Regions from separate parts of the Kitasatospora sp. NPDC005751 genome, predicted to be linked through region 3. Evidence: predicted binding sites of a transcription regulator. Region 3 holds the regulator's gene; each other region holds the start of a gene.

Region 1 (6,354 bases), on a different contig from region 3:
GCCCCAGGCGATGTCCTTGTTGTGGCCGATCACCACGCCCGGCATACCGGCGAAGGTGAAGCCGGAGACGTCGTACTGGCAGGCGGGCGAGGCGGTGCGGCAGTGCAGGCCCATCTGGTACCAGACCGACGGCAGGCCGGGGCCGAGGTGCGGGTCGTTGGCCAGCAGCGGCTTGCCGGTGGTGGTGTGCGAGCCGGCGACCACCCAGGAGTTGGACCCGATGCCCTGGCCCTGCCGGCCGAGCAGCTGCGGCATCGCGTCGATCCGGTCGGTGACGTCCTTGAACATCGCCTTGGTCGCGGCCGCGCCCTGCGCGGTGCCCGTGGTGGGGCCGGACTGGGCGGCCCCGTCCGCCGGGCGGTACGCGTCGCCCGAGACGGTGCCGGTCTTCACGATGGTGCCGTTGCGCGCGTACGGGTACTCCGGGTACAGCTCGGCGATCTTCTCCGGGCTGAAGTCCTGGGCGAGCAGCGAGCGGTCGATCTCCTCCTGGAGGTTCCCCGAGAGGTTCCAGGCCATCGCCTTCAGCCAGGAGACCGAGTCGACCGGGGCCCACTGCTCCGGCTTGTAGTCGCCGTTCACCACGCCGAGCAGGCTGTACTCCAGCGAGGCGCTCGCGCCGCCGGGGTGCTCGCCGAGCCAGGCGTTGACGCCGTCCGCGTACGCCTGGAGGTTCTTCCTGGTCTCGGGCGACAGCTGGGAGTCGATCTCCTTCTGCGCCACGTCGCGCCAGCCCATGGTGCGGATGAAGGAGTCGGTCTCGACCTGGCTGTCGCCGAACATCTCGGAGAGCCGGCCCGCGGTGATGTGCCGTCGGACGTCCATCTCCCAGAACCGGTCCTGCGCCTGCACGTAGCCCTGGGCGCGGAAGAGGTCCTCCGGGGTGTCGGCGTAGAGCTGGGGGATGCCGTTGGCATCCCGCTTCACGTCGACCGGCGCGCTCAGGCCCGCCACCTTGACGCTGCCGTCGACCTCCGGGAAGGACGCGCGTACCGCGGCCACCCCCCGGTAGCCGCCGTAGCCGGCGCCGGCCACCAGCAGCACGACCAGCACGATCACGATCAGACGGGCGCGCCGGAACTTCTTCGAGCGGGGCATCTGGGTCCTTGCGGTCCTCGACTGGGGGACGGGCGGGCATGTCCAGGGCACACGGCCATGACAGGGGACCACATTAGGCCGAGTCCACTGGCGGGCGTGCACGGGGGACGCTCACGGTGGGATCGGACGAGGTCAGCGGAGGGCGGGAAGGGACCCGTGTGAACGGTGAAGCTAAAGATATGGCAAAATGTTAGACTGAGTAACGATCCGCTAGCGGAGCAATCGCCCCCGGCCGGTCGGCTCCCCCCGGCCTCACCGCCACCAGACACCCCGCCCGCCCCCAGCCTGCCCGAGGTGCCCCTGCGTGAATGTCGACCACCTGAACCAGCTGCTCCTCGAATTCTCCGTGATCCTGCTGGTCGCGGTGGTCGCCGTGCGCATCTCGACCCGGTCGGGGCTGCCCAGCCTGCTGATCTACCTCGGCATCGGCGTCGCCCTCGGCCAGAACGGCCTGGGCTTCGCCTTCAACAACGCCGCGCTGACCCAGGTGATCGGCTACGCCGCACTGGTCGTCATCCTGGCCGAGGGCGGTCTCAAGACGAGCTGGCGCGAGGTCAGACCCGTGATGCCGGCCGCCACCGTGCTCGCCACGGTCGGCGTCGGGATCAGCGTCTTCGTGACCGCGGCCGGCGCGCACTGGCTGGTCGGCCTGGACTGGCGGACGTCCATGCTGCTCGGCGCGATCGTCTCCTCGACCGACGCGGCCGCCGTCTTCTCCGTGCTGCGGATGGTCCCGCTGCCGCACCGGCTGACCGGGCTCCTGGAGGCCGAGTCGGGCTTCAACGACGCCCCCGTGGTGATCCTCGTCGTCGCCTTCGCCACCACCGGTGAACTCGACTCCTGGTACGTCCTGATCGGCACGATCGTCGCCGAGCTGGCCATCGGGGCCGCGGTCGGCCTCGCGGTCGGCAAGCTGGGCGCGTTCGGGATCAAGCACGTCGCCCTGCCGTCCTCCGGCCTCTACCCGATCGCCGTCCTGGCGCTCACCGTGCTCGCCTACGCCGGCGGCGCGCTGCTGCACGGCTCCGGCTTCCTCGCCGTCTACATCAGCGCGGTCATCCTGGGGAACGCCAAACTGCCGCACGGGCCCGCCGTCCGCGGCTTCGCCGACGGACTGGCCTGGATCGGGCAGATCGGCATGTTCGTGCTGCTCGGCCTGCTCTGCACCCCCGAGACCATGGGCTCGGCCGTGGTGCCCGCGCTGGTGATCGGCGCCGTGCTGGTCTTCCTGGCCAGGCCGCTGTCGGTGGTGATCACGCTGACGCCCTTCAAGCTGCCCGGCCGCGAGCAGGCGCTGCTCAGCTGGGCCGGGCTGCGCGGGGCGGTGCCCATCGTGCTGGCGACCATCCCGATGGTGGCCGGCACGCCGATGGCCCACGACGTCTTCAACATCGTCTTCATCCTGGTCGTGGTCTTCACCCTCCTCCAGGGCCCGACCCTGCCCTGGGTCGCCAAGTGGCTGAAGATCTCCGAGGGCTCGATGGGCCAGGACCTCGGCATCGAGTCCGCGCCCCTGGAGAAGCTGCACGGACACCTGCTGTCGGTGGCGCTGTCGCCGAGTTCCAGGATGTCCGGCGTGGAGATCGGCGAGCTGCGGCTGCCGGCCGGCGCGGCGGTGACCCTGGTCGTCCGGGAGGGCAGCAGCTTCGTCCCGGACAAGGCCACCGTGCTGCGCGGCGGCGACGAACTGCTGGTCGTGACCACCGACGAGGTCAGCGAGGCCGCCGAGCGGCGGCTGCGGGCCGTGGACAAGGGCGGCAAGCTCGCGGGGTGGCTGTACGGGCGGCGGTGACCGCGACGACCACGGGGGGTTCGTCCAGCGTTCACCTCCGATGGACGGGACAGATCTGGATGTCCTCTGTATGGTGGGGGTAGCGCGTCATCTACGCGCGTATATGCAGAACGATCGAAACACCCCAGCATCTGCCTGAAGCAGAGTTGGCGCGACCGCTCGGCGGCTGCGGCCCGGATCCCGGCAACCACGCCGGGCGGGCCCGGTAACTACCCCGGTCGACGCGCGAGAGGACGACTCTCGGCGCCGTCGGGGCCACCCCATGCCCCTTCCGCGCTACCAGGCAGCAGGAAGGACGACCGTGACGGCCCGCCGAACGGTCGAGAACACCGCGGACACCCGCGCCGCCCTGGCCACCGACACGCTCCCGGACACCCGGCCGGGCACCGGGGCCACCGCCGACCAGGGCGCACCCGCCCGCGTCGGGTACGGCGCACTGCTGCGCACCCCCGGGGCCTGGACGTTCCTGGCCCCCGCCTTCGCCGCGCGGCTCCCGTACGCGATGCTCAGCCTGGGCATCGTCCTGCTGGTGCTGGACACCCACGGCTCCTACGGCACGGCCGGCAGCGTCGCGGCGGTCTCCGCCGTCGCCCAGGCCTTCATCGGCCCGCAGACCGGCCGGCTGGCCGACCGCTACGGCCAGGCCGCCGTGCTCGTCCCGACCGTGATCGTGCACGCGGTCTCGGTCGGCGCGCTGATCGCGCTGGCCCTGGGCCACGCCCCGGTCTGGACCCTCTTCCTCGCCGCCGCCCCGGCCGGCGCCAGCGTGCCGCAGGTCGGCGCGATGGTCCGGTCCCGCTGGGTCGCCAAGCTCTCCGCCGAGGGTGCGGCCGGCGGGCGCTCGGCGTCCGCGCTGTCGGCCGCCAAGCTCAACACCGCCTTCGCCTTCGAGTCCGTGACGGACGAGTTCACCTTCGTGATCGGCCCGGTGCTCGCCGGCGCCATCGCCACCTCGGTCACGCCCGCCGCCGGGCTGATCGCCGAGGCCGCGCTGACCGTGGTCGGCGGACTGGCCTTCGCCGCCCAGCGGCGCACCGCGCCGGCCCGGCACCCGCACCAGCCCGGCGTCCGCCGGGTCTCCGCGCTCTCCTCCCCCGGCGTCCGGCTGCTGGCCGGCGCGTTCCTGGGCGTCGGCACCGTCTTCGGCGCCATGCAGGTGTCGGTCACCGCGTTCACCGAGTCGGTCGGCCAGCCCGGCGCCAACGGCACCGTGTACGGGATCTTCGCCGGCGGCTCGATGCTGGCCGGCGTGCTGTACGGCATGGTCGCCTGGCGCCGGGCCGCCCGGCACCGGATGCTGGCCAGCTACGCGCTGCTGGTCGTGGGCTGCTCGACGCTCTGGGCGATGCCCAACCTGGTCGCGCTGTCCGTCGCCGGGCTGGTCTGCGGCCTGGCCATCGCACCGACGCTGATCACCGGGTACACCCTGGTCGAGACGCTGGTCGCGGACGGCGCCAAGACCGAGGCCTTCACCTGGCTGACCGGTGCCATCGGGCTGGGCCTGGCGGCCGGGTCCACGGTCGCCGGACGGCTGATCGACGGACACGGGCCGTCGGCCGGGTTCCTGGTGCCGATGGCCGGTGCCGGGCTCGGCCTGGTCGCGCTGGTCGCGCTGCGGCACCTGCTGATCGCGCCGGGCGCGGCGAGCACGGTGGTCGCGGGCGCGAACGAGCGGGGCTCGGCTCCGCAGCTGGTCGGGGCGGCGAAGGGCTGAGCGGCGGGGCTCGGGGCGCCGGTCGGGGGCGTCGGGCGGCGTCGGGCGGCGTCGGGTCGGGTCGGACGCGTCCGGCCGGTCGGGTGGCGGGTCCGGGCCGGGGCGGCGGCCCTCGGCGGCCGGCTTCCGGCGGGCGCGGGAACGGGTGCTTCGGCGCGCCCCCGGCTCATCTCACATTCGAGTCGCTGGACTGATCCAGCGGAATGCCGCATCATTGACCATCGTTAGCACTCATCAGGCGAGAGTGCCAGGAGGAAGACAAGTGCCCACGTACCAGTACCAGTGCACCGAGTGCGGCAACGGCCTGGAGGCGGTGCAGAAGTTCACCGACGAGGCGCTGACCACGTGCCCCGACTGCCAGGGACGGCTCCGCAAGGTCTTCTCGGCCGTGGGTGTGGTCTTCAAGGGCTCCGGCTTCTACCGGACCGACAGCCGATCCTCGTCCACCAGCTCGGTGGGCACCGGCTCGTCGTCGAACTCGACCTCGTCGGGTTCGTCCTCGTCCGGCTCGTCGTCGGCTGCTTCGACCTCGTCCTCGTCGACCTCGGGCGGCTCGACCGCTGCCGCGAGCTCGGCTCCGGCGGCGAAGCCGGCCGGCTGAGACCAGACTTCGCAAGGCCCGTGGGCCCGCGCCATCGCGCGGCCCGCGGGCCTTTCGCGTGCCCGGGCGGAGGCAGGCCGCTCGCGGTCAACCGCCGATGGGCCCACTACCCCGTTCGGGTGTACAGAGTTGTCCACAGGGCCGAGTTGTCCACAGGCCTGGGGACAGGGCTTCCACCCGCCCCCAGGGCCGCCCAGAGTGTGCGTCGGAAGAGCCGGCCCGCACCCCGGGCCGGCGCCCCGCGACCACCGGTGGTGCCCATGTCGACCACGAGCCTCCCCCCGCGATTCCCGCCGCTCCCCGCCCCGGCCGTTCCGCCCCGGCGGGAGGTGCCGCCCTTCGCGCCGATCCGGCGTGGCGGCGGCCGCCTCCACCGGCTCCGCCGGGCCGCCCGGCACCGGCTCGGGGTGCCCGCCCTGCTGCTGGTCGCCCTGTCGGCCGCGCTGGCCGTCGGGCCCGCGCGGGCGGGTCTCTCCCCTCCGGGCGCCGCGCCGGTCGGCCGATCGGGTTGTCAATCGGAACACCTCGAAGCTCACCCGTGACCGGACCACGACTTCGTCGTTCACGCGGCATGAAAGGCTTCAAGGAATTCCTGCTGCGCGGAAATGTCGTCGAACTCGCCGTCGCCGTCGTCATCGGCGCGGCGTTCACCAACATCATCAACGCCTTCGTCAAGGGCGTGATCAACCCGATCGTCGGCGCCTTCGGAGCCAAGGACCTGGGCGCCTACAGCTCCTGCCTCAAGGGCCCCTGCGAGCTGAGCGCGACCGGCGAGGTCACGTCCGGGATCCTCATCCTGTGGGGCTCGGTGCTGAGCGCCCTCCTGCAGTTCGTCATCACCGCGGCCGTCGTCTACTTCTGCCTGATCCTGCCGATGACCAGGTTCGCCGCCCGGCGCAAGAGCCTCGCCGAGGTCCAGGCGGAGGCCGAGGCCAAGGAGGTCCTGCTGCTGACCGAGATCCGCGACGCGCTGGTCACGCAGCAGCGCTGAGCACGCCCCGTCAGTCCCCGTGGTGCGGCGGGCGCTGGCTCAGGTACCAGTCCAGTCCCCGTCCACCACTCTCCCCCGCTCCCGGGCGCCCGCCCCAGCCGGCGTCGGTGTCGTCACTGGACTGCTGGTCCAGCGGGTCCCGGAAGACCAGCCGGGCC
Region 2 (6,354 bases), on a different contig from region 3:
ACCGGCCCCGTACCGGTGTTCAGCGAGGTGAAGACCACCGACAAGGTCGTCTTCGTCACCATCGACGACGGCGCCGAGAAGGACCCGAAGTTCGTCGAGATGCTGACCGACCTCAAGGTGCCGGTCTCGATGTTCCTGACCCGGGACATCGTCAAGGACAACTACGGCTACTTCAAGCCGCTCCAGGCGCTCGGCAACCACATCCACAACCACACCGTCGACCACGCCCAGATGAGCAAGGTCGCGCCGGAGAAGCAGAAGTCCGAGATCTGCGACGCCCAGTCCGCGCTGACCCAGCAGTACGGCACCGCGCCGCTGCTGTTCCGCCCGCCGTACGGGGACGGCGCCAACACCCCGGCGCTGAACACCTCGGTGCAGCAGTGCGGGCCGCGCGCGATCGTGCTCTGGCGCGAGTCGATGCAGATCCACGACATGCAGTACCAGGCGGCGGACAAGAAGCTGCGGCCCGGCGACATCGTCCTCGCCCACTTCCGGGGGCCCAAGGACCTCAAGGGCGAGACGATGACGCAGATGTTCGGGGAGCTGCTGGCCCGCATCCAGGAGCAGGGTTTCGCGGTGGCCCGGCTGGAGGACTACATCCGGCCGCCCGCCGGCTGACCGGGAGTCCGCCTACGGGAGCGCCACCGGCCGGCCGAGCATCATCAGCGGGCCCTGGTCGGTGCGGCAGAGGATCACGGTGACGCTGTTCGGCCCGCTCGGCTTCAGCTGGCGGCGCAGCTCCTCCGGGGTGATCGCCATCCCCCGCTTCTTGATCACCACGGTGCCGACGGCCCGCTCGCGCAGCAGCGCCTTCAGCTTCTTGATGTGGAACGGCAGCACGTCGGTCAGCTCGAAGGCGTGCGCGTACGGGGTGGCGACCAGCCGGTCCGAGGTGAGGTAGGCGATCTTCGGGTCGATCAGCCGGCCGTGCACCCGCTCGGCCACCTCGGCGACCAGGTGGGCCCGGATCACCGCGCCGTCCGGCTCGTAGAGGTAGCGGCCGACCGGTCCGGCCGGCGGGTCGGGCAGGTCGCCGCCGGTCAGCGAGTCGCCGTGCGGCAGCAGGGTGGCGCGGTGCGGGCGGTCGGCCCCGGTGCCGAACCAGAGCACCGCCTCCTTGACGTCGCCGTGGTCGGAGACCCACTCGGCCTCCGCATCGCCCGGCACGGCCGTGTGCGGGATGCCGGGGGCCACCTTGAGCGCGCCGATCGGGGTGCGCCGGCCGGCCTCGATCGCCCAGGACAGCGGCGGGGCGTACGCCTCGGGGTCGAACACCCGGCCGCGCGAGGTGCGGCGGGCCGGGTCGGTGAAGACCGCGTCGTAGCCGGTGACGTCGACGTCGGCGACGTCCGCGCAGCGCACCTCGACCAGGTCCGCCAGGCCCAGTGCGGCGGCGTTGGCGGCGGTGGCCGCGCAGGCCGCCGGGTCCCGGTCCACGGCGAGCACCTCGATCCCGGCCCGGGCCAGCGCGAGGACGTCGCCGCCGATCCCGCAGCAGAGGTCGGCCAGCCGCCGCACGCCCAGCTCGGCGAAGCGCCGTGCCCGCCACTCCGCGACGCTGCGCCGGGTGGACTGCTCGACGCCGTTGGGCGTGAAGTACATCAGGTCGGCGTCCGCGCCGAACTTCGCCCGCGCCCGCTGCCGCAGCCGGGCCTGCCCGAACGCCGCCGAGACCAGCTCCGCCGAGTGCTCCCGGCGCAGCCTGGTCGCCAGCGCCAGCTCCTCCTCGGGCGCGAACTCGCGCAGCTCGGCGAGCAGGGACTGCCCCTCGGGGGTCAGCAGGGGCTGCAGGTTCTCGGTCTCCACCCGCTCATTCTCCCCGGTCGGTGCGCCGGGCCGCCCGGGGCCGGCCCGCCCGGGGCGGACGGACCGGACCGGACCGGGGCGGAGGGGCGAGCGCACTGGTGGAGTGGGCCCTGATCGGACGCACACGCGTGCGGATCATCGGCGGCGTCGTACGGGAGTGCGGCCCGGCAGCCGCCCGCGAGAACCGTTTCGGGCGCGCCGTTGGCACTCTGGTTGACTGAGTGCTAACCGCGGCCTATGGTCGTCCTTGGCACTCTCCACCAGGAGAGTGCTAACGCGAAGAAGCGTGTCTGACCCCCGCGACGGCAGGCCCGTAGGTTCGCCACTACCCGTTAGACAACCCCGTAATCTCCGAAGGGGAGCTCGGACGTGACCACCAGCAGCAAGGTTGCCATCAAGCCGCTCGAGGACCGCATCGTGGTCCAGCCGCTCGACGCCGAGACCACCACGGCCTCCGGCCTGGTTATCCCGGACACCGCCAAGGAGAAGCCCCAGGAGGGCGTCGTCCTGGCTGTCGGCCCGGGCCGCTTCGAGGACGGCCAGCGTCTGCCGCTCGACGTCGCCGTCGGTGACATCGTCCTGTACTCGAAGTACGGCGGCACCGAGGTGAAGTACCAGGGCGAGGAGTACCTCGTCCTCTCGGCGCGCGACGTTCTCGCCATCATCGAGAAGTAAGCAGCACCGAGAAGTAAGACGTTCCAGCCCGCCCCGGATCCGTGTCCCAGTGACAGGGGCCCGGGGCGTGGTTGTTGGTTCACGTAGTCCGGTGGCCGGCGTGCCGGTCGCAGCCCCGAGGGAATAGGGAACATGGCGAAGATCCTGCAGTTCGACGAGGACGCCCGCCGCTCGCTGGAGCGCGGTGTCAACAAGCTGGCCGACACCGTCAAGGTGACCATCGGCCCCAAGGGCCGCAACGTCGTCATCGACAAGAAGTTCGGTGCGCCGACCATCACCAACGACGGTGTCACCATCGCCCGTGAGGTCGAGCTCGACGACCCGTACGAGAACCTTGGCGCGCAGCTCGTCAAGGAGGTCGCCACCAAGACCAACGACGTCGCGGGCGACGGCACCACCACCGCCACCGTGCTGGCCCAGGCCCTGGTCAACGAGGGTCTGCGCAACGTCGCCGCGGGCGCCGGCCCGGCCGCCCTGAAGAAGGGCATCGACAAGGCCGTCGCCGCGGTCTCCGAGCACCTGCTGTCCATCGCCCGCGAGATCGAGGGCAAGGACGACGTCGCCGCCGTCGCGTCCCTCTCCGCGCAGGACACCCAGGTCGGCGAGCTCATCGCCGAGGCGATCGACAAGGTCGGCAAGGACGGTGTCATCACCGTCGAGGAGTCCAACACCTTCGGCGTGGAGCTGGACTTCACCGAGGGCATGCAGTTCGACAAGGGTTACCTGTCGCCGTACTTCGTCACCGACGCGGAGCGGCAGGAGGCGGTCCTGGAGGACCCGTACATCCTGATCAACCAGGGCAAGATCTCCTCCATCCAGGAGCTGCTCCCGCTGCTGGAGAAGATCCTGCAGGGCGGTGCCTCGAAGCCGCTGCTGATCATCGCCGAGGACGTCGACGGCGAGGCGCTGTCCACCCTCGTGGTGAACAAGATCCGCGGCACCTTCAACGCGGTCGCCGTCAAGGCCCCGGGCTTCGGTGACCGCCGCAAGGCGATCCTGGGCGACCTGGCCACCCTGACCGGTGCCACCGTCATCTCCGAGGAGGTCGGCCTCAAGCTCGACCAGGCCGGTCTGGACGTGCTGGGCACCGCCCGCCGCGTGACCATCACCAAGGACGAGACCACCGTCGTCGACGGCGCCGGTGACAGCGAGGCCGTCGCCGGCCGCGTCGCCCAGATCAAGGGCGAGATCGCCAACACGGACTCCGACTGGGACCGCGAGAAGCTGCAGGAGCGCCTGGCCAAGCTGGCCGGCGGCGTCTGCGTCATCAAGGTCGGCGCCGCCACCGAGGTGGAGCTGAAGGAGCGCAAGCACCGCCTGGAGGACGCCATCTCGGCGACCCGTGCCGCGGTCGAGGAGGGCATCGTCGCCGGCGGTGGCGCCTCCCTCGTCCACGCCGCCAAGGTGCTGGAGGGCGGCCTGGGCCTGTCGGGCGACGAGGCGACCGGTGTCGCGGTCGTCCGCAAGGCGCTCGCCGAGCCGCTGCGCTGGATCGCCCAGAACGCCGGCCTCGAGGGCTACGTCATCACCCACAAGGTCGCCGAGCTGGAGGCCGGTCACGGCTTCAACGCCGCCACCGGTGAGTACGGCGACCTGCTGAAGGCCGGCGTCATCGACCCGGTCAAGGTCACCCGCTCCGCGCTGGAGAACGCCGCGTCGATCGCCTCCCTGCTGCTCACCACCGAGACCCTCGTGGTGGAGAAGAAGGAAGAGGAGGCCGACAACGGCCACTCGCACGGCGGCCACGGCCACTCCCACTGACGCCTGATCAGTGACCGCAGGCCCGGTCCGCGCCCCTCGGGGTACGGGCCGGGCCTGCGGCGTGTGGGGCGTTTGACTCTTCAACTATCAGTTGAATTTTGCATAAAGCAAAGATTGCCTTATAACTGAGGCATGATCGAGGCCCGCCACCTGCGCGTTCTGCGTGCCGTCGCCCGCACCGGCTCCTTCTCCGCCGCCGCTCGTGAGCTGGGCTGTACGCAGCCCGCCATCAGCCAGCAGATGAAGGCCCTGGAGAAGTCCGTCGACACCCCGCTGGTGGTCCGTTCGGGGCGCGGCATGCAGCTGAGCGAGGCCGGGCGGGTGCTCCTCAAGCATGCCACCGGCATCCTGGCCGGGCTCTCCGCCGCCGAGGAGGAGGTCGCGGCGATCGCCGGACTGCGGGCCGGGCGGGTGCGGCTGGTCTCCTTCCCCACCGCGAGTTCCACCCTGGTGCCGCCGGCCGTCGCCCGGCTGCGGGACAGCCATCCGGGGGTGCGCGTGTCGCTGGTCGAGGCCGAACCGCCGGAGTCGCTGGCGATGCTGCGCGGCGGCGAGTGCGAGATCGCGCTGGCCTTCAGGTATCCGCAGGCCCCCGGCGGCGCGCCGACGCCCCTTCCGGCGTCCGCTCCCGGGCACGGCACGCCGCGCGAGGCGCGGGCCGAGGCCAATCTGGAGGCCCAGCAGCTCAGCGCCACCACCGACTGGTCCGACCTGGTGGTCACCCCGTTGCTCGACGACCCGATGGTCGGCCTGCTGCCCGCCGCGCACCCGCTGTCGGGGCGCGGCGACGGGCGCGGGCCGGTGGAACTCGCCGAACTGGCGGGGGAGCAGTGGATCGCGGGCTGCCCGCAGTGCCGGGGGCACCTGGTGGAACTCTGCGCGGGGGCGGGCTTCGAGCCCCGGATCGACTTCGCGACCGACGACTACCCGGCGGTGGTCGGCCTGGTGGCGGCCGGGCTCGGGGTGGCGGTGCTGCCGGGGCTGGCGCTGGAGTCGGTGCGCCCCGACGGCGTGTCGGCGGTGCCGGTGCGGACCGCCTCGGGGGCGCCGGCGGTGCGGCAGGTGGTCGCCCTGACCCTGCCGGACCTCGCCGAGGTGCCGGCGGTGGCGCTGATGCTGGAGCGGCTGGCGGGCGCGGCGGCCGGGCACTGACCGGGCGTTCGCCCGGGCGCACCGGCGGCTCGAAGCGCCATGAAGAAACGTTTCTTCATGGCGCGGAGCGGGTGCGTGCCTAGCGCGGCAGCCCCGTCGGCGCGACCAGCGGTACTTCCACGAGGCGGTTGCGCGAGCGGCCCATCATCTCCTCGCGCTCATCCTCGGTCAGGCCTCCCCAGACGCCGTACGGCTCGCGGACGGCCAGTGCGTGCGCCGCGCATTCGGTGCGTACCGGGCAGCGCATGCAGACCTCCTTGGCGCTCGCCTCACGCGAACTCCGCGCGGCGCCGCGCTCCCCTTCGGGGTGGAAGAAGAGCGAGCTGTCCACGCCGCGGCAGGCCGCGGAGAGCTGCCAGTCCCAGAGATCGGCGTTGGGGCCGGGGAGGCGGGAGAAATCTGCCATGGCTCATTCCCTTCAGAGGCTCGCGGCCGCGGACCGGCCATCGGCGGGCGGGGCTGCACGGCACGGCGAGGCATCGATGCGCTGGTGTGGACACCTGGAAATATGACTTACGGCAACTCCATGGACAAGTCACCCACAGAGTGGCACAACAGTCAATGACCATACAAAAGCTATAAAAGCGGGCAAAGTGGGCATGGAGTTCGGCGGGCGCAGACGTGGCAATCGGGTGGCCGACGGGCGCGCGACGATCCGCACCGGTGTGCGGGTGGTGCGCCCACCGCGCGCGAGCTGCACAAAAGAGCGGCGTGTGCACCGCGAGGTAGCTGATCGGTAACGGGTTGGCCACGTACAGTGGTGGAGATGGCCCTGAAAGCCGTAACTCATTCGAGTGACGGTCGTTGGAAGTGCGGAGGCGGTTAGCGGGCGCCGGACGTCGGGAACGATCGCGGGGAAGTTCAGGCGATCGGCACGGAGTCCGTCGCCAATCGGCCGTGTCGGAGAGATTCGTACCAGCCAGGAGGCTCAACGTGACGCGGATCAGCTGCGGAGGACGA
Region 3 (6,354 bases):
GGGGCGCCGGCCCCGGCGCGCACAGCCACGTCGGCGGCGTCCGCTGGTGGAACGCCAAGCACCCGGCCGGCTACGCCCGCGCCCTCGCCGAGCGCCGCACCCCGGCCCAGGGCCGCGAGCGGCTCACCGACGAGGACCGCCGGGTCGAGCGCATCCTGCTCGAACTGCGCCTCGCCGAGGGCATCCCGCTGGACCTGCTCACGGCGACCGGCCGCGCGGCCGCCGACCGGCACCTCGCCGACGGCCTGCTCGACCGCACCACCCATGAGCGCGGCCGGGCCACCCTGACCCTCCAGGGCCGCCTCCTGGCCGACGCCGTGGTCCGCGACCTGGTGGACTGAGGGTCGTCGCCGCGGTGTCAGCCGCCGGCTCGCGGTCGCGGGCCCACGGCTGACCGGTCAGTCCTCCAGGGTGACGAAGTCGATCAGTTCCTCGACCTTCGCCAGGAGGGCGGGCTCCAGGTCCTTGAAGGAGTCGACCGAGGCGAGGATCCGCTTCCACGCGGCGGGGGTGTCGGCCGGCCAGCCGAGGCGGCGGCAGACGCCCCCCTTCCAGTCCTCGCCGTAGGGGACGTCCGGCCAGCCGGGGATGCCGACGGAGGAGGGCTTCACGGCCTGCCAGACGTCGATGTACGGGTGGCCGACGACCAGCACGGCGTCGCCGGTGACCCGGGCGGCGATCCGGTGCTCCTTGGTGCCGGGGAGCAGGTGGTCGACCAGGACGCCGAGCCGGCGGCCGGGGCCGGGGGCGAAGTCGGCGACGATCGCGGGCAGGTCGTCGATGCCCTCCAGGTACTCGACGACGACGCCCTCGATCCGCAGGTCGTCCCCCCAGACCCGCTCGACCAGTTCGGCGTCGTGCCGCCCCTCGACGTAGATCCGCGACTCCCGGGCCACCCGGGCCCGCGCTCCGGGGACGGCGACCGAGCCGGAGGCCGTCCGGCCCGGCGCGCGCGGGGGAGCCGGCGCCGCGGCGGCGGGGCGGACCAGGGTGACGGTCCGGCCCTCCAGCAGGAAGCCGCGCGGCACCAGCGGGAACACCCGCCGCTTGCCGAACCGGTCCTCCAGGGTGACGGTGAACCCCTCGGCGGTCTTCTCGCAGCGCACCACCGCGCCGCAGAAGCCGGTCGCGGCCTCCTCGACCACGAGGTCCCGGTCGGCGGGCACCTCGGGGGCGGGCTGCTGCCGCTTCCACGGCGGGGTGAGGTCGGGTCCGTACTGGCGGCTGCGCATGCAGGTGACTATAGGCAGGCCCGACGGGGCGTCACAGGCCCGGCGCGCCCCAGACCGGGAACCAGCGGGTGAGGTCCTTCTCCAGCCGCAGGTCGTTCCCCAGCATGGCGTTGACCTGCAGTTCCAGCGGGCTGTCGCGCTTCTCCCCGCCGCCCGGCACCGGCGCGAACGGGTAGAAGGTGCCGCGCTTGTACAGGTAGACCAGCGCCAGCGGCTGCCCCTCGGCGCCGCGGAAGGCCACCAGCGAGCAGAGCAGCTGCGGGCCGAAGCCGTTCCCCTCCAGCTCGCTGTTGACCGCGTGCAGGTCGTTGACCAGCTCCGGCAGCTCCTCGGGGGTGTGCCGGGCGAGCAGCCAGGAGTAGCCGTAGGCGTCCTTGGAGGCCTCCACCGGGACGCCGCCGCGCTCGGTGTCGGCGTCCAGCAGGGCCCGGACCTGCCGCTCGACCTCGACGAAGGCGCCGCCCTCGACCGAGGAGAAGCAGACCGACCCGACGCCGGTCGGCCGGAAGCCGGCCGCCGCCTCCAGGGTCAGCGCGGCCGAGGGCACGCCGAACAGCTGGTCGAGGTCGGGCCGGACGGGCTTGGTGCGGCCGAACAGTGCGTCCAGGATTCCCACGGCGGTCCCCTCCGGGGCGTGTCGTCGGCTCAGCGGCCGAGCTGGGTGGAGATCTTCGCCAGCTGCTCCAGCCGCTTCTCCAGCGAGGGGTGGGTGGAGAACAGCTGCGAGGCGGCCTCCCGGGCGCTCAGCGCGGGGGCGAAGTAGAAGGCGTTGTACGGCTGGGCCTGGCGCAGGTCCTTGGTCGGGATCGCGGCGATCTGGCCGGTCACCTTGGTGAGCGCCGAGGCCAGTGCGCTGGGCCGGCCGGTGAGCTGGGCGGCGGCCCGGTCGGCGGCCAGCTCCCGGTAGCGGGAGAGCAGCCGGGTCAGCAGGAAGCTGATCGCGTACACCACCACCGACACCAGCGGGATGACCAGCGCGGCGATCGCGGCGTTGGAGTCGTTGCTGTTGCGGCCGCCGCCCATGAAGCCGCCGTACATCGCGATCCGGGTCATCGCCCCGGCCAGTACGCCGAGGAAGCCGGCGATGGTCATCACCGCGACGTCCCGGTGGGCGACGTGCGACAGCTCGTGCGCCAGGACGCCCTCCAGTTCCTCCGGTTCCAGCCGCCGCAGCAGCCCGGTGGTGACGCAGACCACCGCGTTCTGCGGGTTGCGGCCGGTCGCGAAGGCGTTCGGCATGTCGTTGTCGGCGACCGCCACCCGGGGTTTGGGCATGTCGGCGAGGGCGCAGAGCCGGTCGACGGTGCCGTGCAGCTGGGGGTACTGCTCCGGGGTCACCCGGTGGGCGCCCATCGCCCGTTCGGTGATCTTGTCGCTGAACCAGAACTGGGCCACGAACAGCCCGCCGGAGATCAGCACGATCAGTGGCCAGGCGCCGCGCAGCAGCGCGATCAGCAGGCCGGTGAAACCCACGTACAGGAGCCCGATCACGAACATGGTCCCGACCATCCGGCCGGTCAGGCCGCGGTCCGGGGCGAAGCGGGTGGGCTGGCCCGAGGTCGACATCGCTGGTCCTCCGTTCGCCGTTCGCTATCGATGCTGCCACCCGGCCGGTCCCGCGGCATCACCCGCGCGCCGCGCGATGCGGGCAGGATCACCCCGGCGGTGCCGTTCCTGCCGTCGGACCCGGGCCTTACACTGGCAGGTACGGTTCTGGCACTCCTCTGTTCAGAGTGCCAAAGGACGCGGTCCGCCCGGCGGACCGCACCATGCCGGAACGACACACGTCACCACGGACAACGTGCGAAGAGGGAGGTGCGTGCCCCATGGCCGGTGAGGTCCGCCAGCTCGACGAACGCAAGCTCGCCGTGCTCCGCGCCATCGTCCAGGACTACGTGGGCACCGAGGAGCCGGTCGGCTCCAAGGCTCTCGTCGAACGCCACAACCTCGGGGTCTCCCCGGCCACCGTCCGCAACGACATGGCCGCGCTGGAGGAGGACGGCTTCATCCACCAGCCGCACACCAGCGCCGGGCGGATCCCCACCGACAAGGGGTACCGCCTCTTCGTCGACCGGCTCGCCGAGGTCAAGCCGATGAGCGCGCCCGAGCGGCGGGCGATCCGGCACTTCCTGGACGGCGCGGTGGACCTGGACGACGTGGTCGCCCGCACGGTCCGGCTGCTCGCCCAGCTCACCCGGCAGGTGGCGGTGGTCCAGTACCCCTCGCTCTCCCGGTCCACGGTGCGCCACATCGAGCTGGTCGCACTCGCTCCGGCCAAGGTCATGCTGGTCCTGATCACCAACACCGGCCGGGTCGAGCAGCGGATGGTCGACTGCCCGGGTCAGGTCGGCGAGGTGGTCCTCGCGGACCTCCGTGCCAAGATCAACACGAGGGCCGTCGGCGTGCGGCTGCCCGACGTGCCGGGGCTGCTGGACGAGCTCCCGGCGATGTTCGAGGCGGTGGACCGGCCGGCCGTCACCGTCGTCCTGGCGACGCTCTTCGAGGCGCTCGCCGAGCAGAACGAGGAGCGGATCATGCTGGCCGGCACGGCCAACCTGACCCGCTTCGGCCACGACTTCCCGCTCACCATCCAGCCGGTGCTGGAGGCGCTGGAGGAGCAGGTCGTCCTGCTGCGCCTCCTGGGTGAGACGGCGGACGCCGGGATGACGGTCCGGATCGGCCGGGAGAACGCGTACGAAGGGCTCAATTCCACCTCGGTCGTCTCGGTCGGTTACGGTTCGGGCGACGAGAGCGTGGCCAAACTGGGTGTGATCGGTCCGACCCGGATGGACTATCCGGGCACAATGGGGGCGGTGCGAGCGGTGGCACGGTACGTGGGCCAGATCCTGGCCGAGTCGTAGGGAACGACCGGTGTCACACAGGTGACACCGGTACCAGTCGCAAGCACTTCTACAGGCGGAACAAGCGGAGCATTTGGTGGCCACGGACTACTACGCGGTACTCGGCGTCCGACGGGATGCGGGGCAGGACGAGATCAAGAAGGCGTTCCGGCGCCTGGCGCGCGAACTGCACCCGGACGTCAACCCCGACCCGAAGACGCAGGAGCGGTTCAAGGAGATCAACGCCGCCTACGAGGTCCTCTCCGACCCGCAGAAGCGGCAGGTCTACGACCTCGGCGGGGATCCCCTCTCGCCCAACGGCGGAGGCGCGGGCGGCTTCGGCGCGGGCGCGGCCGGGTTCGGCTTCTCCGACATCATGGACGCGTTCTTCGGCGCGGCCGCCGGTCAGCGCGGCCCGCGCTCGCGCACCCGGCGCGGCCAGGACGCCATGATCCGGCTGGAGATCACCCTGGAGGAGGCCGCGTTCGGCACCACCAAGGAACTCCAGGTCGACACCGCCGTCACCTGCACCACGTGCAGCGGCGAGGGCGCCGCCCCCGGCACCTCCGCGCAGACCTGTGACATGTGTCGCGGCAAGGGCGAGGTCTCCCAGGTCACCCGGTCCTTCCTGGGCCAGGTCATGACCTCCCGGCCCTGCCCGCAGTGCCAGGGCTTCGGCACCGTCGTGCCGACCCCGTGCCCGGAGTGCGCCGGCGACGGCCGCGTGCGGGCCCGCCGCACCCTGACCGTGAAGATCCCGGCCGGTGTCGACAACGGCACCCGGATCCAGCTGGCCGGCGAGGGCGAGGTCGGCCCCGGCGGCGGCCCGGCCGGCGACCTCTACGTCGAGATCGCCGAGAGCACCCACCCGACCTTCCAGCGCCGCGGCGACGACCTGCACTGCACGGTCACCATCCCGATGACGGCCGCCTCGCTCGGCACCCAGGTGCCGCTGCAGACCCTGGACGGGCTGGAGGAGGTCGACATCCGGCCCGGCACCCAGTCCGGCCAGTCGATCCCGCTGCACGCCCGCGGCATCACCCATCTGCGCGGCGGCGGCCGGGGCGACTTGATAGTGCACGTCGAGGTGCAGACGCCCACCAAGCTCGACCCCGAACAGGAGGACCTGCTGCGCCGGCTCGCGGTGCTGCGCGGCGAGGAGCGGCCCTCCGGGCAGTTCGCGCCGGGGCAGCAGGGGCTGTTCTCCCGGCTGAAGGACGCCTTCAACGGCCGCTGACCGTACCGGCGCCCGGTGCCCCGCTCCCGGCGGGTCACCGGGCGCCGTCGTTCCCCCGTCCGTCCCCCCACCCCCACTCCAGGAACCGCCATGACCGCGCCCGTGTTCGTCGTCGAGACCGCGCAGCTCGCCTCCGCCGCCCCCGGCGCGGTGGTCCGGCTGGACGGCCCGGAGGGGCGGCACGCCGCCGCCGTGAAGCGGCTGGAGCCGGGCGAGGCGGTGACCCTGGCCGACGGGCTCGGCCTGGGCGCCGACGGCACCGTCACGGCCGTGCACGGCAAGGACGCCGTCGAGGTGACGGTCGCCGCGGTCCGCCGGGAGGCCGAGCCGGCGCCGCGGATCGTCGTCGTCCAGGCGCTGCCCAAGGGCGACCGCGGCGAGCTGGCGGTGGAGACCATGACCGAGGTCGGCGTGGACGTGGTGATCCCCTGGGCCGCCTCCCGCTGCATCACCCAGTGGAAGGGCGAGCGCGGTGCCAAGGCGCTCGCGAAGTGGCGCTCCACCGCCCGCGAGGCGGGCAAGCAGTCCCGCCGGCTGCGCTTCCCCGAGGTCCGCGAACTCGCCACCACCCGCCAGCTGGCGCCCGTCCTGGCCGGGGCCGCGCTCGCCGCGGTGCTGCACGAGGACGGCGCCGAGCCGCTGGCCGGTGCCGCGCTGCCCGGCGGCGGGGACATCGTGCTGGTGGTCGGCCCCGAGGGCGGGGTCTCCCCGGAGGAGCTGGCCGCCTTCGCCGAGGCCGGTGCCAGGCCGTACCGGCTCGGGGCCTCGGTGCTGCGCACCTCGACCGCGGGAGTGGCCGCCGGCGCCCTGCTGCTGGGCCGCACCGGCCGCTGGGGCTGAGCGGGCCGGTCGCCGCACGGACCGTTCGTCCCCCGGCGGTTCGTTCCCCGGCGGTTCGTCCCCCGTAGGGGGCGGCCTGCGCGAAACCGGAGGCGCGCCGCCCCGGCGGGTGCGTAGGGTGCGGCTGTGAGCGAATCCCCGAGCACCCCTGCCGGCGCCTACCTGCGCCATCCGCACCTGCACGGTGACCTGATCACCTTCGTCG

The links. The regulator HrcA, encoded in region 3, represses chaperone genes, less so after heat shock. The targets are predictions, from matches to a motif close to TTNGCACTCNGNNNNNCNGAGTGCNAA.
Region 1: ABZ497_RS06200 (FmdB family zinc ribbon protein) is a predicted target of HrcA. The motif match lies at 4,829-4,855, and genes of this name have one in related genera.
Region 2: groES (co-chaperone GroES) is a predicted target of HrcA. The motif match lies at 2,008-2,034, and genes of this name have one in related genera.

What each region holds. Positions count from the first base shown of each region.
Region 1 covers NZ_JBEXYC010000004.1:40,919-47,272, forward strand. Annotated here, with positions in the region: gene ABZ497_RS06185 (penicillin acylase family protein) at 1-1,098, opposite strand, end outside; gene ABZ497_RS06190 (potassium/proton antiporter) at 1,403-2,890, shown strand; gene ABZ497_RS06195 (MFS transporter) at 3,327-4,604, shown strand; gene ABZ497_RS06200 (FmdB family zinc ribbon protein) at 4,867-5,205, shown strand; gene mscL (large conductance mechanosensitive channel protein MscL) at 5,777-6,196, shown strand; gene ABZ497_RS06210 (hypothetical protein) at 6,207-6,354, opposite strand, start outside.
Region 2 covers NZ_JBEXYC010000003.1:188,313-194,666, forward strand. Annotated here, with positions in the region: gene ABZ497_RS05290 (polysaccharide deacetylase family protein) at 1-618, shown strand, start outside; gene ABZ497_RS05295 (class I SAM-dependent methyltransferase) at 631-1,806, opposite strand; gene groES (co-chaperone GroES) at 2,176-2,481, shown strand; gene groL (chaperonin GroEL) at 2,614-4,242, shown strand; gene ABZ497_RS05310 (LysR family transcriptional regulator) at 4,375-5,394, shown strand; gene ABZ497_RS05315 (WhiB family transcriptional regulator) at 5,474-5,800, opposite strand.
Region 3 covers NZ_JBEXYC010000028.1:65,578-71,931, forward strand. Annotated here, with positions in the region: gene hemW (radical SAM family heme chaperone HemW) at 1-341, shown strand, start outside; gene ABZ497_RS23630 (DUF3097 domain-containing protein) at 399-1,232, opposite strand; gene ABZ497_RS23635 (hypothetical protein) at 1,264-1,848, opposite strand; gene htpX (zinc metalloprotease HtpX) at 1,878-2,798, opposite strand; gene hrcA (heat-inducible transcriptional repressor HrcA) at 3,059-4,093, shown strand; gene dnaJ (molecular chaperone DnaJ) at 4,170-5,309, shown strand; gene ABZ497_RS23655 (16S rRNA (uracil(1498)-N(3))-methyltransferase) at 5,400-6,149, shown strand; gene ABZ497_RS23660 (PDZ domain-containing protein) at 6,276-6,354, shown strand, end outside.